One region of the Streptomyces sp. NPDC003016 genome, then DNA from elsewhere that is predicted to be linked to it. Evidence: riboswitches for the same ligand, from Rfam matches in the RefSeq annotation. Region 1 holds a riboswitch; each other region holds the start of a gene.
What was found. Region 1 has a riboswitch for cyclic di-AMP ahead of ACWDZ4_RS30185 (M23 family metallopeptidase). Riboswitches for the same ligand answer to the same signal wherever they lie in the genome.
Positions count from the first base shown of each region.

Region 2: it holds a riboswitch for cyclic di-AMP, as region 1 does, so the genes downstream of both, ACWDZ4_RS16660 (transglycosylase SLT domain-containing protein) here and ACWDZ4_RS30185 (M23 family metallopeptidase) in region 1, are expected to answer to the same signal.
Region 3: it holds a riboswitch for cyclic di-AMP, as region 1 does, so the genes downstream of both, ACWDZ4_RS06045 (transglycosylase family protein) here and ACWDZ4_RS30185 (M23 family metallopeptidase) in region 1, are expected to answer to the same signal.
Region 4: it holds a riboswitch for cyclic di-AMP, as region 1 does, so the genes downstream of both, ACWDZ4_RS30820 (M23 family metallopeptidase) here and ACWDZ4_RS30185 (M23 family metallopeptidase) in region 1, are expected to answer to the same signal.

Region 1 is NZ_JBSFTV010000047.1:28,894-36,516, reverse strand. It holds gene ACWDZ4_RS30190 (alpha-galactosidase) at 1-2,075, shown strand, start outside; cyclic di-AMP (ydaO/yuaA leader) riboswitch at 2,400-2,575, shown strand; gene ACWDZ4_RS30185 (M23 family metallopeptidase) at 2,578-3,531, shown strand; gene ACWDZ4_RS30180 (SGNH/GDSL hydrolase family protein) at 3,724-4,515, shown strand; gene ACWDZ4_RS30175 (STM4011 family radical SAM protein) at 4,468-5,382, opposite strand; gene ACWDZ4_RS30170 (STM4012 family radical SAM protein) at 5,391-6,719, opposite strand; gene ACWDZ4_RS30165 (STM4013/SEN3800 family hydrolase) at 6,716-7,528, opposite strand; gene ACWDZ4_RS30160 (STM4014 family protein) at 7,530-7,623, opposite strand, start outside.
Region 2 is NZ_JBSFTV010000017.1:41,181-48,803, forward strand. It holds gene ACWDZ4_RS16640 (pectate lyase) at 1-173, opposite strand, end outside; gene ACWDZ4_RS16645 (arabinan endo-1,5-alpha-L-arabinosidase) at 572-1,576, shown strand; gene ACWDZ4_RS16650 (pectate lyase family protein) at 1,689-2,672, shown strand; gene ACWDZ4_RS16655 (GntR family transcriptional regulator) at 2,921-3,292, opposite strand; gene ACWDZ4_RS16660 (transglycosylase SLT domain-containing protein) at 3,560-4,318, opposite strand; cyclic di-AMP (ydaO/yuaA leader) riboswitch at 4,321-4,481, opposite strand; gene ACWDZ4_RS16665 (aspartate/glutamate racemase family protein) at 6,194-6,859, shown strand; partial or broken gene ACWDZ4_RS16670 (NADP-dependent phosphogluconate dehydrogenase) at 7,248-7,396, opposite strand; gene ACWDZ4_RS16675 (hypothetical protein) at 7,452-7,623, shown strand, end outside.
Region 3 is NZ_JBSFTV010000005.1:151,946-159,568, forward strand. It holds gene ACWDZ4_RS06025 (nucleoside triphosphate pyrophosphohydrolase) at 1-308, shown strand, start outside; gene alr (alanine racemase) at 421-1,584, opposite strand; gene ACWDZ4_RS06035 (cytochrome P450 family protein) at 2,052-3,323, shown strand; gene ACWDZ4_RS06040 (transglycosylase family protein) at 3,437-4,450, shown strand; cyclic di-AMP (ydaO/yuaA leader) riboswitch at 4,718-4,888, shown strand; gene ACWDZ4_RS06045 (transglycosylase family protein) at 4,892-5,629, shown strand; gene eno (phosphopyruvate hydratase) at 5,888-7,174, shown strand; gene ACWDZ4_RS06055 (FtsB family cell division protein) at 7,305-7,623, shown strand, end outside.
Region 4 is NZ_JBSFTV010000050.1:14,767-22,389, forward strand. It holds gene ACWDZ4_RS30810 (M16 family metallopeptidase) at 1-357, shown strand, start outside; gene ACWDZ4_RS30815 (M16 family metallopeptidase) at 378-1,745, shown strand; cyclic di-AMP (ydaO/yuaA leader) riboswitch at 1,980-2,177, shown strand; gene ACWDZ4_RS30820 (M23 family metallopeptidase) at 2,191-3,003, shown strand; gene ACWDZ4_RS30825 (GntR family transcriptional regulator) at 3,174-3,863, shown strand; gene ACWDZ4_RS30830 (HPr family phosphocarrier protein) at 4,026-4,307, opposite strand; gene ACWDZ4_RS30835 (bifunctional acetate--CoA ligase family protein/GNAT family N-acetyltransferase) at 4,457-7,369, shown strand; gene ACWDZ4_RS30840 (DUF5998 family protein) at 7,422-7,623, shown strand, end outside.

The sequences.
Region 1 (7,623 bases):
GCCGTACCTGGCTGCTCTCCGGGGCGGCCGGCAGCTACGCACTGCACCTCACGGACCAGGACGAGCTGGTCCACCTGCACTGGGGGCCACGGATCTCCCTCGCCGACGCCGAGTCCCTCGCCGCCGAACCCCCGTCGCCCTACTGGCCGTTCGAGTCGCAGCTCGACGGGCGCGAGGAGTACCCCGTCGAGGGCGGGCCCCGCTTCGTACGCCCCGCCCTGTCCGTGCGTACGCCCGAGGTGCGCGGCACCGAGTGGCGCTGCGACGGTTCCGCCGCGGCGGGCGACGAACTGCGGCTGCGCTTCACCGACCCCGTGCACCACCTCGGCCTCACCCTGCACTACCGGATGCGCGAGGACTGCGACGTCGTCGAGCGGTGGGCCACCGTCGCGCACGAGGGACCGGCCGGCGCCCCCGCCCTGGAGCTGCTGCGGGCCGATGCCGCCGCCTGGACACTGCCCCGGCGCGAGCGGTGGCGGCTGAGCCAGCTGCACGGCCGGTGGGCGGCCGAGTCCCGGCTCGTACGCTCCGCACTCACCCCCGGCGAGAAGATCCTGGGCAGCCGCCGCGGCCACACCGGACACCAGCACCTGCCGTGGGTCGCGCTCGACGCGGAGGGCGCCACGGAGGAGAGCGGCGAGGTGTACGGCTGCGCGCTCGGCTGGTCCGGGTCGTGGCGCATCGCCGTACAGCAACTGCCCGACGGCACCGTCCAGATCACCGGCGGGGCCGGGCACGACGACTCGGGTCTGCTGCGGCTGGCGCCCGGCGGAACGTACACCACACCCGTCTTCGCGGGGCTGTGGAGCGAGGGCGGGTTCGGCGGCGCGAGCCGGGCCTGGCACGCCTGGCAGCTCGCACACGTCGTCCCCGGCGCGGAGCGGGCGCGGCCCGTTCTTTACAACTCCTGGGAGGCGACCGGATTCGACATCTCCGAGGAACAGCAGCGCGTGCTCGCACGGCGGGCCGCCGACATCGGCGTGGAGCTGTTCGTCGTGGACGACGCCTGGTTCGGCGCCCGGACCAGCGACCGCGCCGGGCTCGGCGACTGGACGCCCAATCCGGACCGCTTCCCCGGCGGGCTGGGGCCGCTCGCCGACGAAGTGCACGGCCTGGGGATGCGGTTCGGGATCTGGGTCGAGCCGGAGATGGTGAACGCGGACAGCGATCTGTACCGGGCGCATCCGGACTGGGTGCAGCACCATCCCGGCCGCACCCCCACGGAGTTCCGCCACCAGCTCGTCCTCAATCTGGCGCGCGGCGACGTCCAGGCGTACCTCTGGGACCAGCTCCACGGGCTGCTGTCGAACGCGCCCGTCGACTATGTGAAGTGGGACTTCAACCGCTGCTTCACCGACGCGGGCTGGCCGGGCGAACCGTACCCGCAGAAGCTGTGGACCGAGCATGTGCACGCCCTGTACGCGCTCCTCGACCGGCTGCGGGCCGCGCATCCGGACGTCGCCTTCGAGTCGTGCTCGGGCGGCGGCGGGCGGATCGACCTCGGGATCCTCTCCCGTACCGACCAGGTGTGGACGTCCGACAACACCGATCCGCTGGACCGGCTCGCCATCCAGCACGGCTTCAGCCAGCTGCATCCGGCGCGGGCGATGGCCGCCTGGGTCACCGACAGCCCCAACACGCAGCTCAACGGGCGGGTCAGCTCGCTGCGCTTCCGCTTCGTGAGCGCGATGGCGGGGGTGCTCGGCATCGGCGGCGACCTGGCCGGGTGGAGCGAGGACGAGATCGCCGAGGCGCGCGAGTGGGTGGACCTGTACAAGGAGATCCGGCCGGTCGTGCAACACGGCGAGCTGCATCGGTTGCGGGCGCCCGAGGGCGGGCTGAGCGCGGTCCAGTACGTGCGCGGGGACGACACCGTCGTCCTCGCCTGGCTCCAGGCCCAGCACTACGGCGAGCAGCAGCCGCCGCTGCGCCTGCGCGGGCTCGACCCGGGCGCGGCGTACGCCTGCCTCGACACCTCGGCGGTGCACCGGGGTTCCGTACTGCTCCACCGGGGACTGCGCACCGCGCTGCGCGGTGATCTCGATGCCGCGGTCTTCCGGCTGAGGAGGGTCTGACCCCTTGCGGAGCGCAGCCAGGGAGGTAAGCGGCACTTGGGGCTAAATGGGCTATTTTGGTGCAACTCCCCTTGCTGTGACGGTAAATGGCGGGACTGCTGGTGAGCAGGATCATATTCGTGACAGTGCGTGGCGGAGTGCCGGGTGCGAATTCCAGTTCACGGGCGGTGCGTAAAGATCCGTAATCGACGGAGGGTGACGGGAATTCCGTGGTGAATTCCCGTCAGGCAACGACCGTCCGAATGGACTGGCTTGTACGGGGCAGCCCCGTCGGCTTACGGTCACCGCAATCCGGGTGGACCGCCGAATCCTGCCACCTCCCGGAATCCGCACTCACTCACTCACGCGTTGGCAGGAGCGGGGGACCCAGGTAAGTACGCCGGTGATCCGGACGTCTCATGCGTCCGGACCGGCTTTGGGGTGAAGTCGCGCAGCAGCGCGGCCGGGCATCTCCAGCCCGAACCCGACAGCTCACCTCGTAGGCGCCGGAGAGGAATGTTCCATGCCCGCAAAGGGTAAGCACCGCCGCCCGAGGTCCAACTCGATCACTCGCGGAATTGTCGCCGCGGGAGCGGGTGGAGCCGTACTCGCACTTCCCCTGATCACCGCCACCGGTGCGAACGCCGCGGAGAAGGCCGCAGCCCCGGCCGCCGCGTCCGCCTCCGCGGTGACCGAGAAGGCGACGCCGCAGAAGAAGGCCGACGCCAAGGTCTACTCCGTGGTCTCCGGCGACTACCTGTCGAAGATCGCCGAAGAGCAGAACGTGCGCGGTGGCTGGCAGGAGCTGTACGAAGACAACCGTGAGGTCGTCGGCGGCAACCCCTCGCTGATCCTGCCGGGCATGAAGCTGACGATCGGCGCCAAGGCGTCGGCGCCCGCGAAGCAGGCCCCGGCGAAGCCGGCGGCCGAGGCGCCTGCCGCGCCCAAGCCTGCCGCCCCCAAGGCCGAGGCCGCCGCCCCCAAGGTCGAGGCCAAGGTCGAGGCCAAGGTCGAGGCCAAGGCGGAGGAGTCCACTTCCGTGAACTCCGCCTCCGCCGCGCAGAGCACCGGCTCCGGCTTCACCGCCCCGGTCTCCGCGAGCGTCACCACCCCGTACCGCGCCGCCGGCGGCAGCTGGTCCAGCGGCTACCACACGGGCGTCGACTTCGCCGCGGCCAGCGGTACCCCGGTCAAGGCCGTCGGTGCCGGCACCGTCGTCTCCGCGGGCTGGAGCGGCTCGTACGGCAACGAGGTCGTCATCAAGCACGACGACGGCCGGTACTCGCAGTACGCCCACCTGTCCTCGCTGTCCGTCTCCTCCGGTCAGAGCGTCGGCGGCGGCACGCAGATAGGCCTCTCCGGTTCCACGGGCAACTCGACCGGCCCGCACCTGCACTTCGAGATCCGCACCGGCCCGAGCTACGGCTCGGACGTCGACCCGCTGGCCTACCTGCGCGGCCACGGCGTCACCGTCTGACCCGTCCAGGGCCGGCCCGAACGCTCCCCGTACGCCCCCTTCCGCTGCCCACACCGGGCGGCAGAAGGGGGCGTACGTGCGTTTTCGGGCTATTCCGGGTTGGACAAAACTTGACCGGTGTCATATATCACCCCGCGTCAACCCCTCCCTACGGTGGCGTAGGTCACTTGTTCCAGTGAAGGATGTGCCGACGTGGCAGACGATTCGAGATCATTCAGGGCAGGCACCATCGGGTCGTACGCGGCGATCGGCGACAGCTTCACCGAAGGCGTCGGAGATCCCGGACCCGACGGTGCGTTCATCGGCTGGGCCGACCGGCTCGCCGTACTCCTCGACGACCGCGTACCCGAGCACACGTTCCGCTACGCCAACCTCGCCGTACGCGGCCGTCTCCTCGACCAGATCGTGGCGGAGCAGGTCCCGCGCGCGAAGGCGCTCGCACCCGACCTGGTGAGCTTCTGCGCCGGCGGCAACGACATCCTCCGGCCCGGCAGCGACCCCGACGACGTCGCCGAGCGCTTCGAGCGGGCCGTCGCGGACCTCACCGGCGCCGTCGGCACCGTCATGGTGACCACCGGCTTCGACACGCGCACCATGCCCGTGCTGCGCCATCTGCGCGGCAAGATCGCGACGTACACGGCGCACGTGCGGGCGGTGGCCGACCGGTACGACTGCCCGGTGCTCGACCTGTGGTCGCTCAAGTCCATCCAGGACCGGCGCGCCTGGGACGTCGACCGGCTGCACCTCTCGCCCGAGGGCCACACCCGGGTCGCGCTGCGCGCCGCGCAGGTGCTGGGACTCGACGTCCCGGCCGACCCGGACCAGGCGTGGCCGCTGATGGCGCCGCGCGGCTCGCTGGAGGCGCGCAGGGACAACATCCAGTGGGCGCGGGAGCACCTGGTGCCGTGGATCGGGCGCCGGCTGCGCGGGGAGTCCTCAGGTGACCACATCGAGGCGAAGCGGCCCGATCTGCTGCCCCTGTGAGAGGGCGGCAGGTGCGCGGGGGACGCGTTCCAGGACGCCGCCCGCGAACACGTCGTACAGCGGCAGCGTCTCCAGGTGGACGTAGCCGATGTGGCAGTCGCAGACGGCGAGGGGGCAGACGCGCGGACGCAGTGCCCGCCGGTACGAGCCGTCGTAGAGGTTGCCGAGCTCGGCGCGCACGAAGTGGCAGCGGCGCACCGTGCCCTCGCCGTCCACCGAGATCACCGATTCGCCGGTCCGGCAGGGGAGACCGGCGGAGCGGTGCGGATGGCGGCTGTACGGGAAGAGGGGGTCCAGGGCCGTCCAGTGTCCGGCCTCCTCGTCCGTGTAGGTGCGGCCCTCGGCCGCGTTGACCCACAGGTAGACCTCGGAGGGGAGCGCGGCGCGCAGCCTGCGCGCCTCTTCGAGGTGCTCGGGGAAGCCGACCACGCCGACGCTGAAACGCACGCCGCGGGCGCTCAGTTCGCGGCACTTGGCGAGGAAACGGCCGTACGGTGTCTGCCCCGGGTGGTACGTGCACCACAGCGCGAGCGTGCCGAGGTCGGCGCCGTCTTCGCCCCCGGTGAGCCAGTCGGTGCGGCAGCTGAGGTTGGTCTGGATGGCGACGCGCCGGATGTGCGGCATGCGGGACAGCTCGGTGAGGGCGCGGCGGTACCAGGAGCGGACCAGGCCCTCGCCCCACGGCGTGAAGAGCACCGAGAGGCGGTCCCCGTCCGTCCGGGCGGCGGCCCACCCGGTGAAGCGCTCCAGCGCGGCGCGGTCGGCGCGCAACTGCTCACGGCTGTCGCGGCGCTTGGCGAACGGGCAGTACGGACAGTCGTAGTCGCAGGAGGCGAGGGGGCCGCGGTAGAGGATCGTGAGGTCCATGGCGGGGCTCACTTCAGTGCGTACGCGGCCATGGCGGCCCGTACGGCGGGGGAGAACAGCTCGGGACCCAGTGCGTCGGAGTGGGCGAGACCCTCGGGGGACAGGCGCAGCAGGCCCTCGGGCGCGCTGTCGTCGAGCCAGCCGCGGGTCGCGAAGCGGTCGAGCTCGGCGGGGAAGTCGGCGGCCGGGTCCGTACCGAACCGTGCGCGGTAGTCGGCCAGTGGCATGCCCTCGGCCTGGAGGAGCGACTGGAGGAGATGGCGGCGGCGGGCCTCGTCGGCGTCGACGTACCGGCCCACCTCCGCGCGGGAGAAGTCCTCCGTGGCGGTGTAGTCGTCGATGATCTGGCGGATCTCGCGCATGTCGACGGCGTAGTCGAAGGAGTAGTGGAGCGCCGAGGTGTACGAACGGGCTCCGCAGCCGAGGCCGATCATGCCGTCGGTCTGGCAGGCGTAGTCGTCGGCCGCCTGCTTCGGCGCGTCCGCGCGGCGGAACATGCGCATCGAGACCTGCTCGTAGCCATGGGCGAGGAGGTGGTCCCGGCCCTGGCGGTAGAGGCGCAGGCGCTGGGCGTCCCAGGCGGCGTCGGCCTCGGCGCCGAGGCGGCCGAGGCCGGTGAGCGGGCGTACGTACAGGGGGTAGAGGTAGAGCTCCTCGGGCCGCCAGGCGAGCGCCGCGTCGAGCGAGAAGCGCCAGGTGTCGGTGTTCTGGCCCTCGATGCCGTAGATCAGGTCGATGTTGAGCACCGGGATGCGGGCGTCGCGGACGGCGCCGAGGGCCGTCTCGACGTCCGCGCGGCGCTGGGGGCGCACGGCCGCGCGGGCCTCGGAGTCGACGAAACTCTGGACGCCGAGGCTGAGGCGGGTCGTGCCGCGGTCGGCGAGCACGGCGAGACGGCCGGGGGTCGCGGTGGCCGGAGACGCCTCGACGGACAGGGGCACGGAGCTCAGGTCCGCGCCCATCCGCTTCTCCGCTATGTCGCAGAGCCGTTCGAGCTCGCCGGGGTCGAGGAAGGTGGGGGTGCCGCCGCCGAACGCCGCGGCGGCGAAACGGGGTTCGCTGTGGCCCAGGGCGTCGCGGACGGCGGTCGCCTGCCGGTCGAGCGCGTCGAGGTAGCGGCCGGTCAGTTCGTCGGGGGCGCCGATCCGGGTGAAGAGATTGCAGAAGCCGCAGCGGACCTCGCAGAACGGTATGTGGAGGTAGAGGGAGAGGGCGTTCTTGGGTTCGTCCGCCCAGAGGCCGCGGAGGGAGGGACGGTTCTCCAGCTCGCGGTACGCCGTCTTGTGCGGATAGGCGTAGACGTAACTCTGGTAGGGGCGGGGCGTCGTGGTGCTCATCGGGTGGCCCCTTGATCGAGGGTGAAGTGGGCGTAGGGGACGGTCCAGACGGCCTCGTGGCCGAGGCGGTGGCCGGTGTAGCCGTCGTCGCCGTACGCCGTCCCGTGGTCGGAACAGACGATGGCGAAGCAGGGGCGGCGGCTGCTCGCGGCGGCGAACAGGCGGCCGATGTGCCGGTCGACGTACTCCAGAGCCGCCGCGTGGGTGGCGCGCGAGTCGCCGGCCTCGCGGGTGGCGCCGGGCAGATGGAACCAGTTCGGCTGGTGCAACGCGGAGACGTTGACGAACAGGAACAGCCGCTGGTCCGCCGGGAGCCCGGCGACGACCTGCTCGGCCCGGGCGACCTGTTCCTCGAAGGACGTGGGCGAGGCCACGCCGAACTCCGGCTCCCAGTGGCTCTCCTGGAACATCCCCGGCAGCACCGAGCCGAGCGGGCCCTGCCGGTTGAAGAAGCCGACACCGCCGATGCACACCGTGCGGTAGCCGGCGCCCGCGAGGCCGGAGACGAGGTCGGTGGTGTCGAAGACGAAGGTGCGCTCCGCGGTGGTCTCGCTGCCCGCGAAGCGCGCGGCGAACAGCCGGGGGTGGGGCCCCGGCGCGGCGGGCGTGGGCAGGAAGCCCGCGAAGATTGCCTGGTGCGAGGCGTAGGTGAAGCTGCCGGGCGCGTGCCGCTTCTCCCACGCGCCGCCGGGCAGGCGGGCGGCCAGGTTCGGTATGCGGCCGGCGGCGGCGAGCTCGACGGCGACGTCGTGGCGGAGGGTGTCGAGGGTGACGAGCAGCAGGTCGTGGCTGCCGACGATCTCGTTCATGTCAGGTGATCGCATGGTGGTTCCTTGTCGTGCGCCGCACGAGGGGAGGTACGGCGCGTTGCACGGCGCTTTGGGCAGCGCGTTGTACGGCGGCG
Region 2 (7,623 bases), on a different contig from region 1:
ACCCCACTCACCTTGATCGTGGTGGAGACGGCCTTCTGCCCGGTCGGCGTGGGCCAGGCGGCCGCTGCGGCGGGGCCGCTGCCGATCAGTACGGCCGGCAGGGCGAGAGCCAGGGCCGACAGGAGAACGCGGGACGTCGGCATGGCTCGCCGGGTTCCGTCGCGTGGTGCCATGGTGCTCCTCCTTGATGAGTCAGGTGATGAGTCCAGCCCACCTCGTTCATGTTCATGAACTCGGTCGGTAGCCGAGAAGCTAGAGAGCGGATGGGTGCATGTCAATCAAATGAACGCGGTGTTTCTGGTGAGGGATCGCCGATCCACCCTCTTTTCCCCTTTCGTCCTTAGGTTCTGCCGAGTCGGCGGGCCGTGCGGGGGAGGGGGGAGGGCTGGATGCGTGCTGGGTCGGGCAGTGAGGTCGCGGAAAAACTTGTTCTCATTCGTGAACATTGACTGAATTCATGAACCAAGAGAGGAGTGCAAAGGTATTGCCCCAGGGGTGGCGGGCGTGCCACTCTCGGCCCGGAATCGCGCCCGAAGTGACGATCATCGTTCGGCATTTCGAACGGCGCGTCATGTACGTCACCGAGTCGAAGGAGAAGCGCGTGAGCCGCACTCTGCGCAGAACCTCGTTCCTCGCCCTGCCCGCCGCCGTCATGCTGGCCCTGATGCCGTCGAGCGCCTCCGCCTACCCCGGTCCCGGAAGGGTCACGGGGGACGTGGTGGTCCACGACCCGACCATGCTCCGCAAGTCGGACGGCCGGTACCTGCTCTACTCCACGCACGGCTATCTGGAGTCCCGCACCTCCACCGACCGCACCGCCTTCAGCCGCAACGGCAACGCTCTTTCCTCACCGCCGAGTTGGTGGTCGGGCTACTCGTCCGCGAACGACCCGTGGGCGCCCGACATCTCGTATCACGGCGGCCGCTACCTGATGTACTACGCCGTTTCGAGCTTCGGCTCCAACACCTCCGCCATCGGCCTCGCCACCTCCTCGACCGGTCTGCCGGGCAGCTGGAGCGATCAGGGCATCGTCTACTCCTCCACTTCCAGCAGCGACTACAACGCCATCGACCCGGACCTGTTCGTCGACGGCGACGGCAAGTGGTGGCTGGCCTTCGGCTCCTGGTGGAGCGGGATCAAGATGATCCGCCTCGATCCCGGGACCGGCAAGCAGTACGCGGGCGACACCACCCGCCACTCGCTCGCCTCGCGGCCCAGCGGGACGAAGGCGGTGGAGAGCCCGACCGTGGTCAAGCGGAACGGTTACTACTACCTCTTCGCCTCGTACGACACCTGCTGCAGCGGCACCGCCTCCACGTACAAGATCAAGGTCGGCCGGGCCACCAGTCCCACCGGGCCGTACTACGACCGCAACGGCGTCGCCATGAACAACAACGGCGGCACCCTGGTCATGGCGTCCCAGGGCGCGGTGATCGGCCCCGGCGGACAGGACGTCATGCCCGACACCGACGGCGACCTGCTCGTCTACCACTACTACGACGGCAATGACGCCGGCACCCCCAAGCTCGGCCTCAACCTGCTGAGCTGGAACGGCGGTTGGCCCACCGCCTACTGACGGCAGACCGACGCCACCACCACGCACGGACACCGGGACCGGGACGCGTGATGCTCCGCGAGCCCGGCTCACATCCCCCGCTCATCCCCCCACCCAGGGAAGGACCCCCCTCATGAGCGATCTCCGTACCCTCGCCACCCCGCGGCGTCTCGCCGCACTCGCCGCCGGCTGTGCGGCGGCCGTCGCCCTCACCACCCTGGCCCCCGGCTCGGCGGGCGCCGCCGAAGCCGCGCCCGTCGGCTTCGGCGCCGGCACCACGGGGGGCGGCAACGCCCCCGCCACCACCGTCTCCACGCTCGCCGCCTTCAAGACCGCCGTCGCGGGCGACTCGGCCAAGGTCGTGAAGGTGTCCGGACTGATCCCGCTGTCCGGACAGGTCGACATCGGCTCCCACACCACCGTCCTGGGCGTCGGTTCGTCCTCCGGCTTCACCGGCGGCGGGCTGCGGATCAAGGAGAAGACGAACGTCGTCGTCCGTAACCTGAACATCAGCAAGCCCGTCGCCCCCGCCGACGGCATCACCGTCCAGAAGTCCACGAAGGTGTGGATCGACCACAACGCCTTCTCCGCCGACCGCAACCAGGGCGACAAGGACTACTACGACGGACTTCTGGACATCACGCACGCGTCCGACTCGGTGACCGTGTCCTGGAACACGTTCAAGGACCACTTCAAAGGCAGCCTCGTCGGCCACAGCGACAACAACGCGGCCGAGGACACCGGGCGCCTGCGCGTGACGTACCACCACAACCACTTCAGCAACGTCTTCTCGCGCATCCCCAGCCTGCGCTTCGGCACCGGCCACTTCTACGACAACTACGTACAGGGCGCCGACACCGCCGTGCACTCCCGCATGGGCGCGCAGATGCTCGTCGAGAACAACGTCTTCCGTACGACCAAGCTCGCCGTGACCACCAGCCGCAGCAGTGAGGTCGACGGGTACGCGGTGCTGCGCGGCAACGACCTCGGAGGCGCCGCGACCGAGATATCCCGTACGGGCTCCTTCACGAACCCGCCGTACAGCTACACGGCGGAGCCGGCCTCCTCCGTCGTCTCCTCGGTGACGGCGGGCGCGGGCACCGGCCGGATCGGCTGACCGGCGCACAGCGGCCGCCGCCGTGTCCCGGCGGCGCAGGGCGTCGAGGAGCGCGCGGTGCTCGTGGTGGGCGGAGCGCAGGGCGTCCAAGGGGTACGGCGGGCAGAGCGGTCGAGTCGCCGCCAGGCCAGCACCACGCCGGAGGGGACGGTGAGCGGCGGGGCCGTCGAGGCGACCCAGAGCTTCCTCGGTCGCGCGGCCGGCCGCCCGGCGGGCGAGGCCGCACTCCAGGGCGAGCCGGTGGTCGATCAGCCGGTGCACCGCCTCCGCGTCCGAGCGGTAGGCGCCGGTGGCGAGGACGGTGCCCGGAGCCGGATGCCCGGCGGCCGGGTCGCCGGCGTCCCGCCCGTGCCGCCGCCCCGCCCGCGCCGGTGTTCCAGTACGCCGTCGGCACACAGCGGGACCGGGGCGCGACGGACGGTGATCTCGGCCACGCCGAGGGCGGTGGCGATGTGCGCCGTGCCGGGCAGGCGCTCACCCGGCATCAGCAGGACCAGGACCACGGCCGGGGCTGTCCGGGCGCGTACCGCGTCGGGGCCGGACAGCCGGCGGACGCCGCTCAGCTCGGGCGCCGGGTCGCACGAGCAGCCGCGGGAGGCGGCCGAGCCGCTGGACGGCACCCGCGTGGGGCAGCTCGCCGAGCCCGCCGGGGACCTGGACGTCTGGCTGCTTGCCGGGCACGGCGTGCGCGCACGGGCTCCGGGGCAGCTGTTCAGCACCGCCCTCGCCTTCTCCCCGGCTCGACGGCGAGACACTCGCCCCGGGGCCCGTCTGGCTGGGGCCCGGCGTGGTGTACCTCGCGTACCTCCGCGACCCGGACGGACGACGCCGTCGGCCCCGCCCCACCGCCTGAACGGCGGGGGAGCGGGGCCGACGACGTGGGCCTCCTAGTAGGGGCCGTTCACATTGTCGATCGAGCCGTACCTGTCGGCGGCGTAGTTGCACGCGGCGGTGATATTGGCGACCGGGTCGTAACTGTCCATCGACGTACCGGGCACGTGATAGGCCTGGAACGTCGGCTGGATCACCTGGAGAAGCCCCTTGGAGGGCGTTCCGGCGGCTGCGTTGGAGTCCCAGTTGTTGATGGCCATCGGGTTGCCCGAGGACTCGCGCATGATGTTCCGGTGAATTCCGTCATACGTACCGGGAATTCCGTGCTTGGCCATGATGGCCAGCGATTCCTTGATCCAGCCGTCGAGGTCGTTGGAATAGGACGCGGATTCCACGGCGGGGGCGTCGCTTTCGGCGGCCGGTGCGGTCTTCCGCTCGGAACGGTCGGCCCGGTCGGAGGCGGACGCCGGCCTCTCGGCCTCGGCCTTGGCCTCGGTCCCCCTGGCGATGGTCAGCTCAAGGCCGGGACGGATCAGCGAGGGGTTGTCGCCGACGGCCTCCCGGTTGTCCTGGTACAGCTTCTCCCAGCCACCGGCCACGGAGTGGTCACCGGCGATCTTGGAGAGCGAGTCGCCGGACATCACGGCATAGATGACGGAGTCGGCCTTCTCGGCAGCGACGGCCTGCGGCGCCGCGCCGGCAGAGGTCGCGCCGATGAGCGGGAGGACGAGTGCGGCGCCTCCCGTGCCCGCGGCGATGAAGCCCCGAGTGAGTGAGGCGTACTTGGAACGACGGTGCTTACCCTTTGCGGGCATGGTGAATTCCTCTCCGTCGCCTGCGAGGTGAGCTGTCGGGTTCGGGCTGGAGATGCCCGGCCGCATGTGAATGCGACTTCACCCCGAGCCGTTCCGGCATTCCGGATCGGCGGCTTACCTGGGTCCCCCGCTCCTGCCGTACGTGAGTGGGTGTGGTTTCCGGACGGCGGCAGGATTCGGCGGTCCACCCGGATTGACGGTGACCGTAAGCGAGAGTGGCCGGGCGGAACAAGCCCTGAAATTGCTCCGCATGATCCATATCGCGGTTCCGGACGGAGAAAAATCCGTCACTCGCCCTGAGCGAGGACTCAACTTTCTTTCTGGGGGCCGGAACTGTGCCCAGTACCGCTTCCGCCATGCCGTTGTGGGCCGTGACTCATATCACTTGGGGGGCTCCGCCGGTCAAAGGCGGGCGCCCAACCGCCCCAACAGGCATGCTATATGGCATGCGATAGAGGCATTTAGCCCGATATTGCATCGCAAGGGTTCGGGGCTCTCTCCGGCCGGCTCCAGCCGTTACGGACCTCCTACGCATCCGCGAAAAGCAGGGCGGCGGACCGGAGGGCACCGCCGCCAGGTGTGACGTCGGCCGACGCTCCCTGGCCAGTGACAGCAGGCCGAGCTTCGACGCCTCCAGGGGGAGGCGCGGCGGCTTGCGCTCCTGCCAGGCGCCCGACGGGAAGAGGGAACGGCCCGCCCGCGCCCGGTCCGCGCGCAACACCACCTCCGATCCGCCCCGTTCGGCCACCGCAGTCTTGAAGTGGACCGGCTTCCGGCCGGTCCACCCCTTGACGTTGCGGTCCGAGGGGTCCGGCAGGGCGAGCAGCATCAGAGAGAGCACCGCGGCGTCCTCGTCCAGTCCGCAGACCTGGGCGCACTCCTCCGCCAGGTGCGGCACCGGGCGCGCGGGGTGCCGCACCCAGCCCGGGACCCGGTCGCCGTCGGCGGCCAGAGGCTCCCCGAGCGCGGCGAAGCCGTCGCTCAGCAGCAGCCGCAGGTCCGCGACGGCCGGGCAGCCCGGAAGGGCTGGGCAGCCGCGGGGAGGGGAGCACGGAGTCGAGGCAGGCGTCCAGGAACTCCAGCAACGGAACGTCAGGCCCCTTGAGCGCGACGGGATCCACACGCAGATGGCGTACGGCGTACGTCGTGTCGCCCACCTCTGTGACCGTCGGGTGGGCGGTGAGCACCCCGGTGGAAGGGGCGTCTCCCCCCGGGTAGTTGCTCTGCAGCGAGAAGAGTGTGAGCGGGCCGGTCCCCGCGGCCGGCTCCTCACGCAGCCGGGATGTCGCCGCGCCGATCGCGGGGCGCAGCGGAAGCGGATCGCCCGCCGGGGTGCGGTAGGCGAGCCGGGCGACGACCCCCGGCAGGGCCGGCAGCCGCGGCTCACCCGCCAGGGCCGAGGGGCCGGGGTCCAGGCAGTTCGCCCCGGCGGCGACGCGGCCGACGAGGGCGGGCAGCCGCAGGATCGGCCACCAGCCCCGGTCTTCGTCTCGGTCCTGCTGCGGGGAGCGGGCCGCCTCTCCACTGGGCGGCAGCATCTCCTCCACGGCGAGCGGGAGAAGGCGAAGAGGTACGGGAAGGGGGGGCGCCCAGCTCGCGCAGCCACCACTCGGCGGCGCGGTCCACGTCGGGGCCGGTGGCCCACAGCTGCTCCGGACCTGAGCTTCCGTTCCCGCGGATCGCGGTAGGCAACCTCCAGATCACCCGTCAGTTCCGCGGTACAGCCGCTCTCTTCGGCACGCCGGCTCATGTGTGTCCCCGTTGCGCTGATCGACAGGACAGACCCCAGGCACCGCCACTGACACCGCCGCCGGACCGTGTTCCGGGCTGCTCCGCACCGGGGACACGTCCCGATCGCGTTCTAGGATCGCGGGCATGCTCACACTGCTGCACACCTCGCCCGCCCACGTCCCCGTCTTCGAGGCGTTGCGCGACCGCGAGCACCCCGGCCTCGAAATGCGCCACGTGATCCATGAGGAACTGCTGGCCAGGGCCCGCTCCGGCGGGCCCGGCGCCGCGGACTCCGAGGTCGCCGCGGTGCTCGCCGCGGCCGTCGGTGAGGGCGGGGCCACGGCCGTGCTCTGCACGTGCTCCACCATCGGCGCGGTGGCGGAGGCGTACGGCGCGCGGCTCGGTGTCCCCGTGCTGCGCCTGGACCGTCCGATGGCGGCCGCGGCCGTCGCCGCCGCGCCGGAGCGCGACACGGTCCGCATAGCGGTGGTCGCCACGGTGGAGAGCACCTTCGGGCCCACGTGCGACCTGATCAGGGAGGAGGCGGACGCGGCGGAGCGGCGGGCCGACCTCCGCACCGTGCCGGCCGAAGGCGCGTGGAGGTACTTCGAGGACGGCGACCGGGACGGTTACCTGGACCTCGTCGCCCGGACCGTCGACGCGATCACCGGAGTGGACGTGGTGGTGCTGGCCCAGGCGTCCATGGCGGACGCGGCCACCCGCACCCGTGACGACCGCACCGCCGTGCCCGTGCTCTCCAGCCCGGTACCCGGTCTGCGCGCGGCAGCGGAGGCCGTCCGGCAGCGGTGACGGCGCCTGTCGGCAGGGGTGACGGCGGGCGCCAGTACCGGTCGTTCCGGTTCACCCGTACCCGGATGTGTGTCCCCGGCGGGCGGGGGCAGCCGCAGAGGGAGAAAGTGGGTCTTGAACCCGTCGCACGACAGGCAGGAGGCCAGCCATGACCCATCCGTACCCGGACCCCGTACCGCCGTCGCCGACCCCTCCCCCCGGCCCGCCCGTACCCGGCCCGCCCGTACCCGGCCCGCCCGTGCCCGGCCCAGACCCGGGCCCCCTGCCGGGCCCGGGGCCCGGTCCGGTGCCGGTTCCGCCCGAGCCGGGGCCCGATCCGGTCCCGAAGCCCCCGGGACCCGAGCCCGTACCCGATCCCGAGCCGGCCCCGGGACCCACGGAGGTCTGATCAACCGGCGGGCACTTGTGACCGGTCGCCGCCCCAGAGGGTGTGGAACGAACCCTCACGGTCGGTGCGCCGGCAGGTGTGCGCCCCGAAGAAGCCGCGCTGCCCCTGGTGAGGGCCGGGGCCAGCCGCTCCGCGCGCAGCGCGTCGTACGACCAGTGGTCCGGGAGACAAGAGCATGAAGATCGAAGAGACCTGCCTCTCGGCGTGCGCCGTTGCCGCGTTGCTCGCGGCACGGCTGCCTGTACGTCCGGTGGCGGCGAGCCGGCCGACAAGGCCAGGCGCACGGTCGGCGCCCCATGCGAGAACGGCACGTACGCATGGTTCAACGCCGACAAGCGGGACGTCCTGACAGGTGTCGCCGAGAAGCAGGAGATCG
Region 3 (7,623 bases), on a different contig from region 1:
CCGCCGAGACCCCCGAAGACGTCAAGGCGCACTGGCTGCGTACGAAGGCGGCCGAGAAACAGCGCGACTCGGTCACGGACGGCGTCCCCCTCGGCCAGCCCGGCCTGGCACTCGCCGCGAAGCTCTCCTCGCGCGTACGCGGCGCCCACCTCGACGTACCGCTCCCGGCGGGCGAGGGCATCGGCTACGAACTGCTGGCCATGGCGGTACGGGCGGAGGCGTCCGGCGTCGACCCCGAAGCCGCACTGCGCGCCGCGGCCCGCACCTACCGCGACGCGATCCGGTCGGCGGAGGGCCACACCGGCTAGCCGTTTCCGTGTACCGCAGTCCGCCTGGGCGGGTGCCGCCGCGGAACGGGGCACCCGGCTTCCTGCCCGTTCACCTGAGTGCGTTCACACGGACGCGTTCGCACGGACGCGCTCACGCAGACGCGTTCAGATAGACGCGGGGAACGCGCGTACCGACGCGCGTGACGATCTCGTACGCGATCGTGGAGCTGGCCTGTGCCCAGTCCTGGGCGGTGGACTCCCCCCGGTCGCCGGGCCCGAACAGCACGGCCTCGCTGCCCACCGGGGGCTCGTCGCCGCCCAGGTCCACCACGAACATGTCCATGGCGACCCGCCCGGCGATCGTCCGCAACTTGCCGTCGACCAGCACCGGGCTGCTGCCCGAGGCGTGCCGCGGGATGCCGTCCGCGTAGCCGACCGGCATCAGGCCGAGGGTGGTCTCGCCGGGGGTGACGTAGTGATGGCCGTAGCTGACGCCGTGGCCGCCGGGGACGCGCTTGACGAGGGCCAGCGCGGCGCTGAACGACATCACCGGGCGCAGCCCGAAGTCCTCCGGGGCGCCCAGGTCCGGGCTGGCCGAGACGCCGTACATGGCGATGCCCGTGCGGACCATGTCGAAGTGGGTCCCGGGCAGGGTGAGGGTGGCCGCCGAGTTGGCGATGTGCCGCACCTCGGGCCGTACGCCCTGCTCCTCGGCGTACGCCGTCATCTCCCGGAAGAGGGCGAGCTGGGCGGCGATGGACGGGTGCCCCGGCACGTCGGCGCACGCGAAGTGCGAGAACAGCCCGGCGATCCGGACCAGCCCCTCGGCCTCCGCGCGCAGCGCCGCCGCGACGAGTCCGGCCCAGTCCTCGCCGGGCAGGCAGCCGACGCGGCCGAGCCCGGTGTCGGCCTTGAGGTGCACGCGCGCGGGGCGTCCCGCCGCCCGGGCGGCCTCGACGACCTCCCGCAGGGCCCACATGCCGCCCAGCGAGACGTCGATGTCGGCCTCGATCGCCTGTCGCCAGGGCCCGCCCGGCACCCACAGCCAGCACAGGATGCGGCCGGGAAGCCCGGCCGCGCGCAGCTCGAGAGCCTCCTCGGCCGTGGTCGTGCCGAGCCAGCTCGCGCCCGCGGCGAGGGCCTCGCGGGCGCACGGCACCGCGCCGTGGCCGTACCCGTCGGACTTGACGACGGCCATCACGGCGGCGCCCCGGGCCCGGGCGCGCAGGACCTGCACATTGGCGCGCAGGGCGCTCAGATCGATCTCGGCGCGTGCGCGCACGGCAGCGGTCGGCGCAGCAGTTGTCTCACTCATCGCGTCCCCAGTCCCCTCAGGGGCCGCCGACAGTCCTGGGGCACCGCCCCCTACGACCCCTGGGGCGCGCTCAGGTACTGGGTCGCCGCCCCCACACGTATACCTTGTCGTTCTTCCTCGGCACGCTCCACGGCTTCTTCGCGGCGCCGGCTTCACGCCGACGCAGCCCATGGAGCCGACGGCAGTGTAGAGGCTGCCGTAACGGAGTGAAAGACCTGGCCGCGCCGGGGAACCGGCTTACCGCACAGGCTGGTTGTGCAGGTCCGGCCGACGGTTCCGGGTCGCCGGCAGACGGTGCGCCGGCCCTTCCGGGTGGCGTACCCCTGGCGCCCGCTGCGCATCGCAACGGGCTCGGACAGCACCCCGCTCCCCCTCCCTGCCCAGGTGGGCCGCCGGCGCACGGGACGGACAGGGCCGGACCCGCTCGGCCCTCCGGCGGGTGAGGACAAAGGGATACGGTCGACGGCGTGCCGCACCACCAGAACACCCCCGAACCCGCGTCCGAGGGCCCCGTGCCCGAACTCTTCACCTGGGAGTTCGCCACCGACCCCTACCCGGCGTACGCCTGGCTGCGCGAGCACTCGCCCGTCCACCGGACGACGCTGCCCAGCGGGGTCGAGGCCTGGTTGGTGACGCGGTACGCCGACGCGCGCCAGGCACTCGCGGACCAGCGGCTCTCCAAGGACCCGGCCCACCACAGCGGCTCCGCGCAGGCCAGGGGCAGGACCGGCATTCCGGGCGAGCGCAAGGCCGACCTGATGACGCACCTGCTGAACATCGACCCGCCGGACCACACGCGGCTGCGTCGCCTGGTGTCGAAGGCGTTCACCCCCCGCACGGTGGCCGAGTTCGCCCCGCGCGTACAGGAGCTGACGGACCGGCTGATCGACGCCTTCCTGGAGGAGGGGGAGGCCGACCTCATCCACGACTTCGCGTTCCCGCTCCCCATCTACGCGATCTGCGACCTGCTCGGCGTACCGCGCGAGGACCAGGACGACTTCCGCGACTGGGCCGGCATGATGATCCGCCACGGCGGCGGGCCGCGCGGCGGCGTCGCCCGGTCGGTGAAGAAGATGCGCAACTACCTCGCCGAGCTCATCCACCGCAAGCGGGAAGAGCCGGGCGACGACCTCATCTCGGGCCTCATCCGCGCCAGCGACCACGGCGAGCACCTCACCGAGAACGAGGCCGCAGCGATGGCCTTCATCCTGCTCTTCGCGGGCTTCGAGACGACGGTCAACCTCATCGGCAACGGCGTGTACGCGCTCCTGCGCAACCCGGAGCAGCGCGAGCGCCTCCAGCGCGCACTCGACGAGGGGGACACGGAGCTGCTCGCCACGGGCGTCGAGGAACTCCTGCGGTACGACGGCCCGGTGGAGCTGGCGACCTGGCGGTACGCCACCGAGGCGCTGACCCTGGGTGGCCGGGACATCGGGGTGGGCGACCCCGTGCTCGTCGTGCTCGCCGCGGCCGACCGGGACCCCGAACGCTTCGACGACCCGGACACGCTCGACCTCGCGCGCCGCGACAACCAGCACCTCGGGTACGGGCACGGCATCCACTACTGCCTCGGTGCGCCGCTGGCCCGGCTGGAGGGGCAGACGGCGATCGCGACGCTGCTGCGACGCCTCCCCGATCTGCGGCTTGCGGCAGAACCCGACGATCTGCGGTGGCGTGGCGGCCTCATTATGCGCGGATTGCGCACCTTGCCCGTGCAGTTCGGGGCAGAACGGAAGTGACGGCGCGTCACGGGCGAGACCTTCATGTGATCTCCGCTGTATCGACTTGTGACAGACGTTCGAGTGCGGCTACGTTCACCGTCAACCTCAGCCGTCACTCGAAAGGCCACCGCATGCGCTCCGGGAACGGTAGACACCGCCGCCCCCGTCAGGCTCCAGCTCTCGTCGTCGCGGCAGGAGTCGCCGGATCGGCCATCGCCATCCCGCTGCTCGGCGCGACCGGCGCGAACGCTGCCGAAGCCACGACCTGGGACCGGGTGGCCGACTGTGAGAGCGGCGGCATGTGGAGCGCCGACCTCGGCAACGGCTACTACGGCGGACTCCAGTTCTCGCCGGAACTCTGGCAGCGCTTCGGCGGTACGGCGTACGCGCCGCGCGCCGACCTCGCCAGCCGCTCGCAGCAGATCCAGGTGGCCGAGAAGGTACTGGCCGAACAGGGACCGCAGGCGTGGCCGAGCTGCGCGCCCATCTCGGGCCTGACGGAGGATGAGGACGCCGCGCCGGGCGGCGGCGCGACCGCCGGGCCGGAAGCCGCGCCGAAGGCCGGCTCCAAGGCCGGCTCCAAGGCCGACACGTCGGCCGAGGCGCCGGCGAGCACTACGGCCCCGAAGGCTTCCTCGGGCGGGAAGGCGGCCGGGGCCGGGAAGTCCGCCGAGCCGGCGACGACCCCGCCGGCCGGCGCTGCCGACTCCGCGGAGGCCGAGGCCGGCGCCGCCGCCGAGAAGCCCGGTGCGCCCGCCCGTGAGGTCGCTGGGGCCACCTCCGAGAAGGGCGCCTCCCAGGGCAGGCACCGCGGCGCGGGGGCCCGGGAGGACGCGGACGTCATATCTGGCGATTCGGGCATCGACCGCGAATCGGGCCGCCATGCCTCGCGAGGTGACGGACCGACACGTGACGCGGTCGACACGTCCGGCGCCCGGGAGCAAGAGCAAGGGCAGGAAGCGGACGCGGGCAAGGGCGAGGACGCGGACCAGGGTTACACCGTCCGCGCCGGCGACAACCTCTGGGCCATCGCCGACGCGCACGACGTGCGCGGCGGCTGGCCGGCGCTCTACGCCGCGAACGAGAAGGCCGTCGGGTCCGATCCGGACCTCATCGTCCCTGGCCAAAGCCTCGATCTGGACTGAAATCGGGGGCAGTTCGGGCCGCTATGTCCCCATTGGTGTCAGTGAGACATGGATCTCTTTGCCTCACTTCACACGGTCGGCCCGAACGGTCCGTCAGTCTCGCCCCTGACCTGCGCGGATGGGGATCAGGGGGGAGGGTAAATGGGTGATATTTCCGCGATGCTCCTCTTTGAACATCACGGGCTCATGTGTTTACGGTCGAACCGCTCGCCACCGCGGGCCCCGTCGACCGTCACGCCGAATCCTGCCGGCGGCCGGGGGGAACTGACGCGTAAAGCGCCGTAGGCAGGAGCGGGGGACCCAGGTAGGCGCCGGGCCCGGACGTCGCAAGACGGACGGAACCGGCTTGGGGTTAAGGCGCGCGACACAGATCGCGCGGCCGGGCACTCATTGGCCCGAACCCGACAGCTCACCTCGTAGGCGTCGGTGAGGAGATGTCGCATGCTGTTTTCCGGCAAGGCCAAGCACCGTCGTCCGTCCAAGGTCACTCGCATCGCCACGTTCGCCGGCATCACCGGCGCCGCTGTCGCCGTCCCGCTGATGGGCGCGACGTCGGCCTCCGCCGCCTCCGTCGAGACCTGGGACGCTGTCGCCCAGTGCGAGTCCGGCGGCAACTGGTCCATCAACACGGGCAACGGTTACTACGGTGGCCTGCAGTTCTCCGCGTCCAGCTGGGCCGCCGCCGGCGGCACGCAGTACGCCCCCACCGCCGACAAGGCATCCAAGGCCCAGCAGATAGCCACCGCCGAGAAGCTCCTCGACATGCAGGGCCCGGGCGCCTGGGCCTGCGCCGGTGCCGGCGGCCTGACCAACGACGGTGTCGACCCGGGTGTCGACACCTCCGGCTCCTCGCAGCAGCAGCAGCAGCAGCCGCAGCAGCAGAAGGCCGCGCCCCAGCCGCAGCAGACGCAGGAGCAGGCCGCCCCGCGCGCCGCCGAGCAGCCCGCCTCGCGCAGCGAGGTCCGCTCCGCGCCGAAGGCCGAGACCGCGAAGCCCGCCGCCCCGAAGACCATCAAGAAGGGCGACGGCGAGTACAAGGTCAAGTCCGGCGACACCCTCGGCAAGATCGCCGAAGCGAAGAAGGTCAAGGGCGGCTGGGAGAAGCTCTTCGAGCTGAACAAGGACATCGTCGACGACGCCGATGTCATCTACGTGGGCCAGCAGCTGCACCTCGGCTGACCCGCCTCCCCTCCGGAGCACCCCGGTCCGGCGCGCTCCCCCGTGCGCGCCGGGCCGGGGTTTCCCCTTTCCCCTTACCGATCAGTAGTCCGGAACGCCGTCCCGCACATCCCAGAGTTACGTCCGCTATTGCGGGGATTCGGGCGTCTTCTTGTCCCAGCGGGCGGGCGAACGGCCGATCGATGCCCCCGAGCCGGTTAGGCTCTTGTCGCAAGGCCAAAGTGACCCTGCACCCCTAGCGTCACATCCCAGAAGGAGATGCTCGTGCCGTCCATCGACGTCGTCGTAGCCCGGGAAATCCTGGACTCCCGAGGCAATCCCACGGTCGAGGTCGAGGTCGGCCTCGACGACGGCAGCACCGGTCGTGCTGCTGTTCCGTCCGGTGCCTCCACCGGAGCGTTCGAGGCCATTGAGCTTCGCGACGGTGACCCGAACCGCTACCAGGGCAAGGGTGTCGAGAAGGCCGTCCTCGCCGTCATCGAGCAGATCGGCCCGGAGCTCGTCGGCTACGACGCCACCGAGCAGCGCCTGATCGACCAGGCCATGTTCGACCTGGACGCCACCGAGAACAAGGGCTCCCTCGGCGCCAACGCCATCCTCGGCGTCTCCCTCGCCGTCGCGCACGCCGCCTCCGAGGCGTCCGACCTCCCCCTCTTCCGCTACCTCGGCGGCCCGAACGCGCACCTGCTGCCCGTTCCGATGATGAACATCCTCAACGGTGGGTCGCACGCCGACTCCAACGTCGACATCCAGGAGTTCATGATCGCGCCGATCGGCGCCGAGTCCTTCTCCGAGGCCCTGCGCTGGGGCACGGAGGTCTACCACACCCTCAAGTCCGTCCTGAAGTCCAAGGGCCTGTCCACCGGCCTCGGCGACGAGGGCGGCTTCGCCCCGAACCTGGACTCCAACCGCGCCGCGCTCGACCTCATCCTGGAGGCGATCAAGCAGGCCGGTTACGTCCCCGGTGAGCAGATCGCGCTCGCGCTCGACGTCGCCGCCTCCGAGTTCTACAAGGACGGCAGTTACGAGTTCGAGGGCAAGTCCCGCTCGGCCGCCGAGATGACGGAGTACTACGAGGAGCTCGTGGCGGCGTACCCGCTCGTCTCCATCGAGGACCCGCTCTACGAGGACGACTGGGCCGGCTGGAAGGCGCTCACCGACAAGCTGGGCACCAAGGTCCAGATCGTCGGCGACGACCTCTTCGTCACCAACCCGGAGCGCCTGGCGCGCGGCATCGAGGAAGGCGCCGCCAACTCGCTGCTCGTCAAGGTCAACCAGATCGGTTCGCTGACCGAGACCCTGGACGCCGTCGAGCTCGCGCAGCGCAACGGCTTCAAGTGCATGATGTCGCACCGCTCCGGCGAGACCGAGGACGTCACCATCGCCGACCTCGCCGTCGCCACCAACTGCGGCCAGATCAAGACCGGCGCCCCGGCCCGCTCCGAGCGCGTCGCCAAGTACAACCAGCTGCTGCGCATCGAGGAGATCCTCGACGACGCGGCGGTGTACGCCGGCCGCTCCGCCTTCCCGCGCTTCAAGGCGTAACCGCGAGGCGCACCAGTCACGGCGCACCAGCCACGGCGTAACAGCACAGCCAGTCGTCCGTACGTCCCCGGCCGCGGTCCCGTACCGTGTCCGGGGACGTACGTGCGTAACGGCAGGGGAGGCGGGAGACATGGCCGGGAAGGACCGGGACCGGTTCTCCACCGCGACCAGGCTGCGGGTGCTCGGCGAGCAGACCGCCGCCCGCGTCTACCGCTCGCAGAACCGCCGTCAGGCCCGCCGCTCCCGGCTCACCGGCCGGGCCGCGCTCCTCGTCCTGGTCCTGTGCTCGCTGATCGTGGCCCTCGCCTATCCGATGCGTCAGTACGTGTCGCAGCGCGGCGAGATCGCCGACCAGCAGCGCAAGATGCGGGAGGCCGGCCGGCGCGTCGAGGAGCTCCGCGACGAGAAGGCCCGGCTCAAGGACGACGCGTACATCGAGCGCCTCGCCC
Region 4 (7,623 bases), on a different contig from region 1:
GTCGACGAGGAGCTGGCCCGCTTCGCCGCCGAGGGCCCCACGCCCGAGGAGATGGAGCGCGCGCAGGCCCAGCTGGAGCGCGAGTGGCTCGACCGGCTCGGTACGGTCGCGGGCCGCGCCGACGAACTCTGCCGGTACGCCGTCCTGTTCGGCGACCCCCAGCTCGCGCTGACCGCCGTCCAGCGCGTCCTGGACATCACGGCGGAGGAGGTCCAGGCGGCCGCCGAGGCCCGCCTGCGCCCGGACAACCGCGCGGTCCTGGTGTACGAGCCGACACCCGCGGCGGACGCAGCCGCAGCCGACGACACCGCAGACGCCGCCGGTGCGGCCGGTACGCAGGAAGGGGCGGACAAGTGACCGACACCGCAGCCGTGAGCATGGAATTCCACCCCCAGCCGCAGGCGGGCACCCCCACGCCGTGGGCGTTCCCCGCCCCCGAGCGCGGCTCCCTGCCCAACGGCCTGACCGTCCTGCGCTGCCACCGCCCCGGCCAGCAGGTCATGGCCGTCGAGGTCTTCCTCGCCGCCCCCCTGGAGGCCGAGCCCGAGGGCCTCGACGGTGTGGCCACGATCATGTCGCGGGCCCTCTCCGAGGGCACCGACAAGCACTCCGCCGAGGAGTTCGCCGCCGAGCTGGAGCGCTGCGGCGCCACGCTCGACGCGTACGCCGACCACCCGGGCGTCCGGGTCTCCCTGGAGGTCCCGGTCTCCCGGCTGCCCAAGGCGCTCGGCCTGCTCGCCGACGCGCTGCGCGCGCCCGCCTTCGCGGACGGCGAGATCGAGCGGCTGGTGGCCAACCGGCTCGACGAGATCCCGCACGAGACGGCCAACCCGTCCCGCCGCGCCGCCAAGCAGCTCTCCAAGGAGCTGTTCCCGGCGACCTCGCGCATGTCGCGTCCGCGCCAGGGCTCCGAGGAGACGGTCAAGCGCATCGACTCCGCCGCCGTGAAGGGCTTCTACGCGGCGCACGTGCGTCCCGCGACCGCCACCGCCGTGATCGTCGGCGACCTCGACGGCACCGACCTGGACGCCGTACTGGCCGACACCCTGGGGGCGTGGAAGGGCGACACCGCCGAGCCCCGCCCCGTACCGCCGGTGACGGCCGACGACACCGGCCGTGTGGTCATCGTGGACCGCCCCGGCGCGGTCCAGACGCAGCTGCTCATCGGCCGGATCGGCCCCGACCGGCACGACCGCGTCTGGCCGGCCCAGGTCCTCGGCACGTACTGCCTGGGCGGCACGCTCACCTCCCGCCTGGACCGCGTCCTGCGCGAGGAGAAGGGCTACACGTACGGCGTGCGCGCCTTCGGCCAGGTGCTGCGCTCCGCTCCCGACGGATCGGGCGCCGCGATGCTGGCGATCAGCGGCTCGGTGGACACGGAGTCCACGGGCCCGGCGCTCGAAGACCTGTGGAAGGTGCTGCGCACCCTCGCGGCCGAGGGCCTCACCGACGCCGAGCGCGACGTCGCCGTGCAGAACCTGGTGGGTGTCGCACCGCTCAAGTACGAGACGGCGGCGGCCGTCGCCGGCACGCTCGCCGACCAGGTCGAGCAGCACCTGCCGGACGACTTCCAGGCCCAGCTGTACGCCCGCCTCGTTGAGACGGGCACGGTGGAGGCCACTGCGGCGGTCGTCAGCGCCTTCCCCGAGGACCGTCTGGTCACGGTCCTCGTCGGGGACGCGTCGCAGATCGAGGAGCCCGTCAGGGCGCTCGGCATCGGTGACGTGACGGTGGTCGCCGGCTGACGGTCCGTCCGTTCGAGCCGAGCCGATTGCGCAACTCCCTCACCACGGGAGGTGGAGGGACCCCGGTGGCCGACAGGCTGCCGGGGTCCTTGGCGTATGTCCGTTTTGTTGCGGAGGTTGCCTTTCTGACCTGTGGGGTGCGTTACAAAGTGCGGGGTCTTTTTGGTGATTGAAAGATGTCCCGTTTAGCGTCGGTCCGGCTGTCCGTCAGCAGTGAGCCGCATCCGCGGCACCGGGCAGTCATCGCCGAGTCCCCGTCAGGCGCGAGCCTGGGGAGCCGGGGACCCACCCTCCTGCCGTCTTCGCGGCTGGAGGAGCCCAGTCCCTGGGGTGAATCGGACGTCCTTCCGTGCGTACGTACGGAAGGGGTCCGTAGGAGACCTTCCTGCTCCGAACCCGTCAGCTAACCCGGTAGGCGAGAAGGAAGGAAAGGACCAGCCACTCCATGGCGTTCACCCGTGCCACCGGGAAGCACCGTCGTCCGAGCCGTCCGGGCCGTCTGACGCGCAGGAGCGCGAGCCTCGCGGGCGTTGCCACCCTCGCGACGACCGGCGCCGTCGGGAGCCTGGCCTCTCCGGCCCTCGCCGCCGGCACCAGCGCCGACGCGGCCCACTCCGTCGAGGCGACCGGCCTGACCCAGGCCCTCGTCGTCGGCGACTCCCTCGCCGACCGGATCGCCGCCCAGGCCGAGGCGCAGCAGCACGCCGCCGACAAGGCGGAGGCCGAGCGCAGGGCCGAGGCGGCGCGCAAGGCCGAGGCCAGGCGCAAGGCGGAAGCCAGGGCCGAGAAGGAGCGTGCGAAGCGCGAGGCCGAGGAGCGCGCCGCCCGTGCGGCGGAGCGCGAGCGCCTCACCGCCTACACCCTTCCGGTCGCCGGTTCCGCCGTGACCACCGGCTACCGGAGCGGCGGCTCGCTCTGGTCCTCCGGCAGCCACTCCGGCGTCGACTTCCGGGCCGCGTCCGGCAGTTCCGTCGTGGCCGTCGGTGCGGGCACCGTCGTCGAGGCCGGCTGGGGCGGGGCGTACGGCAACAACATCGTCATCAGGATGAACGACGGCACGTACACGCAGTACGGCCACCTGTCGTCCATCGGCGTCTCCGTCGGGCAGGCCGTCACCCCGGGCCGGCAGATAGGTCTCTCGGGTTCGACCGGCAACTCGACGGGCCCGCACCTGCACTTCGAGGTCCGTACGTCTCCCGAGTACGGCTCCGACATGGACCCGGTCGCGTACCTGCGCGCGCACGGCGTGAACGTCTGACGCACCCCGGTTTTCCCGAAGGCCCCGGCTTACCGCCGGGGCCTTCGGCGTTGGCCAAAATATATCCATGAATTCCTGCCGCCCGTCGGAAATCGCGCGCCGCTGCAATAGAGTCGCCGAACAGGCGTCATTCGACCGCGTTTCGCGAGGATCAAGGCGGAGGTCCGCTCATGCGCATTCCCGCGCAATCGGTATGCACGGCGATCCGTGACGACATCGTCTCCGGCGTCTTCGAGCGGGGCAGCCGGCTCACCGAAGAGCTGCTGGCGCGCCGTTACGGCGTCTCGCGCGTCCCGGTGCGCGAGGCCCTGCGCACGCTGGAGTCCGAGGGGTTCGTCACCACCCGCCGGCACGCGGGCGCCTGCGTGGCCGAACCCACCGCGCAGGAGGCCGCCGACCTCCTGGAGGTCAGAATGCTGCTGGAGCCGCTGGCGGCGGCCCGCGCCGCCCAGCGGCGCACCGAGGCGCACCTCAAGGTGTTGCGCGGCCTGGTCAGGCTCGGTCAGGAGCGGGCCCGCCGGGGCGAGGGCGAGGGCCTGAGCCCCCTGGGCGGCTGGTTCCACGAGACGCTCGCCCAGGCGTCCGGCAGCCCCGGCCTCACGGCCCTGCTCACCCAGCTCAGGCACAAGATCACCTGGATGTACGCCGTCGAGCAGCCCGCCCGCCCCGTCGAGTCCTGGGCCGAACACGGCACGATCGTGGACGCCGTGGCGCGCGGCGACGCGCAGCGGGCCCGGGCGCTGACGGCCCTGCACGCCGAACGGGCGGTGGCCGCGTACCGGCTGCGGCGCCCCGACCCACGGCCGGAACGCGTGAGGACTTCGCAACATGCCGTACACACCGGGGGCGGCCGCAATTAACAGATGCGCCGTATACAAAGAAAGCGAATGGGCGGGGGCTTTTTCTGCTGCCCGGAATTCCTGACGTATATCTCAGCTGTCTCCGCGCAAAAGCGAAGGAGCCGCGACGTCCCGAATCCGGGATGTCGCGGCTCCCTCGTGAGAATGCGCCCGTACGAGTGGTCAGACGGTCTCGGGAAGCTCGTCGAGGCCCTCGGAGACCAGCTTCGCCAGGCGGTCGAGGGCGGCATCGGAACCGTCGGCCTCGGAAGCGAGCACGATCTCTTCGCCGCCCTGCGCGCCCAGGCCGAGCACCGCGAGCATGGAGGCCGCGTTGACCGGCTTGCCGTCGGCCTTGGCGATCGTCACGGGAACACCCGAGGCGGTCGCTGCGCGAACGAAGATGGAGGCGGGCCGGGCGTGCAGGCCTTCGGCCCAGCCGACGGTGACACGGCGCTCAACCATGGTGTTGCCCTTCATGTTCTAACGGTTGTCTAGACCAGTCTCTCATGTCGCTCGGGGAAGCCGTGCCCGCGACCCCGGGCCGGCCGGCCGCCCGCGGCGGCCCCAGCCTGCCTCGTCCCTGGCGGGCCCGCGACCCGTAGGCTTCCTTCATGCAGCCTCCGATGGAGCAGACCCCGCCGGACCGCGACGGGCACCACGCGTACCCGGCCCACTGGGAAGCCGACGTGGTGCTGCGCGACGGAGGTACGGCGCGGATCCGCCCCATCACTCCCGACGACGCGCAGCGCCTGGTCAGCTTCTACGAGCAGGTGTCGGACGAGTCGAAGTACTACCGCTTCTTCGCGCCGTACCCGCGCCTCTCCGACAAGGACGTCCGCCGCTTCACCCACCACGACTACGTGGACAGGGTAGGTCTCGCGGCGACGGTGGGCGGCGAGTTCATCGCCACCGTCCGGTACGACCGCATCAATGCGCAGGGGCGCCCCTCGTCCGGCCCCGGTGCCGACCTGGCCGAAGTCGCCTTCCTGGTCCAGGACGCCCACCAGGGGCGCGGGGTCGCCTCCGCCCTCCTCGAACACATCGGCGCGGTCGCCCGCGAGCGCGGCATCCGGCGCTTCGTGGCGGAGGTGCTGCCCGCCAACTCCAAGATGATCAAAGTCTTCACGGACGCCGGCTACACCCAGGAGCGCAGCTTCGAGGACGGCGTCGTCCACCTCGAATTCGGCCTGGAGCCGACCGACCGCTCCGTCGCCGTCCAGCGCGCCCGCGAGCACCGCGCGGAGTCCCGCTCCGTGCAGCGCCTCCTCGCCCCCGGCTCCGTCGCGGTCGTCGGGACCGGGCGCGCGCCGGGCGGGGTGGGGCGCACCGTCCTGCGCAATCTGCTCGCCGCCGGATACACGGGCCGTACGTTCGCCGTGAACCGGGCCTTCCCCGAGGACCTCACCGAGCTGGACGGCGTGCCCGCGCACCGCTCCGTCGCCGGGATCGGTGAGGCCGTCGACCTCGCCGTCGTCGCCGTACCGGCCGAGCGGGTGCCGGAGGTGATCGCGGACTGCGGCGAGAGCGGCGTGCAGGGGCTGGTCGTCCTCTCCGCCGGATACGCCGAGAGCGGGGCCGCGGGCCGGGCGCGCCAGCGCGAACTGGTGCGCCGGGCCCGCTCGTACGGCATGCGCATCATCGGGCCCAACGCCTTCGGGATCATCAACACCTCCGAGGCGGTACGCCTCAACGCCTCCCTCGCGCCGGAACCGCCCGCGCGCGGCCGCATCGGCCTGTTCACCCAGTCCGGAGCGATCGGCATCGCGCTGCTGTCGGGGCTCTACCGGCGGGGCGCCGGGCTGTCCTCGTTCATCTCGGCCGGCAACCGGGCGGACGTGTCCGGCAACGACTTCCTCCAGTACGGCTACGAGGACCCCGACACCGACGTCGTCCTCCTCTACCTGGAGTCCATCGGCAACCCGCGCAAGTTCACCCGCCTCGCCCGGCGCACGGCGGCGGCGAAGCCGGTCGTCGTGGTCAAGGGCGCCCGCCACAGCGGCAGTACGCCACCGGGCCACGCGGTGCCCGCCACGCGCATCCCCGACGCGACGGTCTCCGCGCTGCTGCGGCAGGCGGGGGTCGTCCGCGTCGACACCGTCACCGAACTCGTCGACGCGGGACTGCTGCTCGCCGGGCAGCCGCTGCCGGCCGGGCCGCGCGTCGCCATCCTCGGCAATTCCGAGTCCCTGGGCCTCCTGACGTACGACGCCTGCCTGGCCGAGGGGCTGCGGCCGCTGCCGCCGCTCGACCTGACGACGGCCGCGACCCCGGCGGACTTCCGCGCGGCGCTGGCCCGGGCGCTGGCGGACGGGACGTGCGACGCGGTCGTGGTCACGGCGATCCCGTGGGTCGGCGAGAACGGCGCCACGGAATCCGGTGACGGGGAGGTCCTGGCGGCGGCGCTGCGGGAGGCGGCGGCGACGGGGCCGGCGAAGCCGGTGGCGGTCGTGCACGTGGAGATGGGCGCCCTGGCCGACGCGCTCGCTGCGGCGACGAGCACGGCCCGCCCGGCGCCGGAGCCGGTCCCGGTTCCGGCGTCTTCGGACGGCCCGGGGGCGGGAGCGGGGGCCGCCGCGCGGGAGAACCAAGCCCGTCCGGCGTTCGAGGACACGCCCGAAGGGCGCCCGGAGGCAGGCGGTGCGGGCGACGGACGGCGGATTCCCGCCTACCCCGCCGCCGAACGCGCCGTGCGCGCACTCGCCGAGGCCGTCAAGTACGCGCAGTGGCGGCGGCAGGCCGCCGAGCCCGGGCGGGTGCCCGAGTACGACGACATCGACGAGGCCGGGGCCGCCGCCCGGATCGCCGCGCTGCTGAGCGGGGGCGGCGCCGCCCCCGGCGGGATGTCCCTCAGGGACGACGCCGCCCGGGAACTCCTCGCGCGGTACGGCATCGACGTACGGCCGGCCCTGCCCGCGCCGGGGCCCGACGCCGCCGTCGCGGCGGCCCGGCGGCTCGGCTACCCCGTCGCCCTCAAGACCACCGCCCCGCACCTGCGCCACCGCCCCGACCTCGGCGGCGTACGCCTCGACCTCGGTGACGAGCAGGAACTGCGCCGGGCCTACGGCGAGCTGACCGAGGCGCTCGGCAGGCCCGAGGAGCTCCAGCCCGTCGTCCAGGCCATGGCCCCCCGGGGCGTGGACACCGTCGTACGGGCCTCCATCGACGCCGCGGCCGGCGCCGTGCTCTCCTTCGGGCTGGCCGGAGCCGCCTCCGAGCTGCTCGGTGACATCGGACACCGGCTGGTACCGGCAACCGACCGGGACGCCGCCGAACTCATCAGGTCGATCCGCACCGCCCCGCTCCTCTTCGGCTGGCGCGGCTCGGACCCCGTCGACACCGCCGCGCTCGAAGAGCTGCTGCTGCGCGTCTCGCGCCTGGTCGACGATCACCCCGAGGTGGTCGGGGTCGCCCTGGAACCCGTGGTCGTCGCCCCGCACGGCCTGTCCGTGCTCGGCGCGTCCGTGCGCCTCGCGTCCCCGCCCGCCCGCGACGACCTCGGCCCCCGCCGCCTCCCGAGCTACTGAGCCGTCCACAGGCCCGGCATCGCGCCCCCCGGAGCCCCGTAGGATGGAGGGCATGGCGAAGACCGGTACGACGACCAAGGGGCTGCGCGCGGCCATCGAGCGCAGCGGCTACTACCCGGCCCTCGTGGCCGAAGCGGTGGAGGCCGCTGTCGGCGGCGAGCCGGTCTCCTCATACCTGGTGCACCAGGAGACGACCTTCGACTCCAACGAGGTCCGCCGCCATGTCACGGTGCTCGTCCTGACCGGCAACCGCT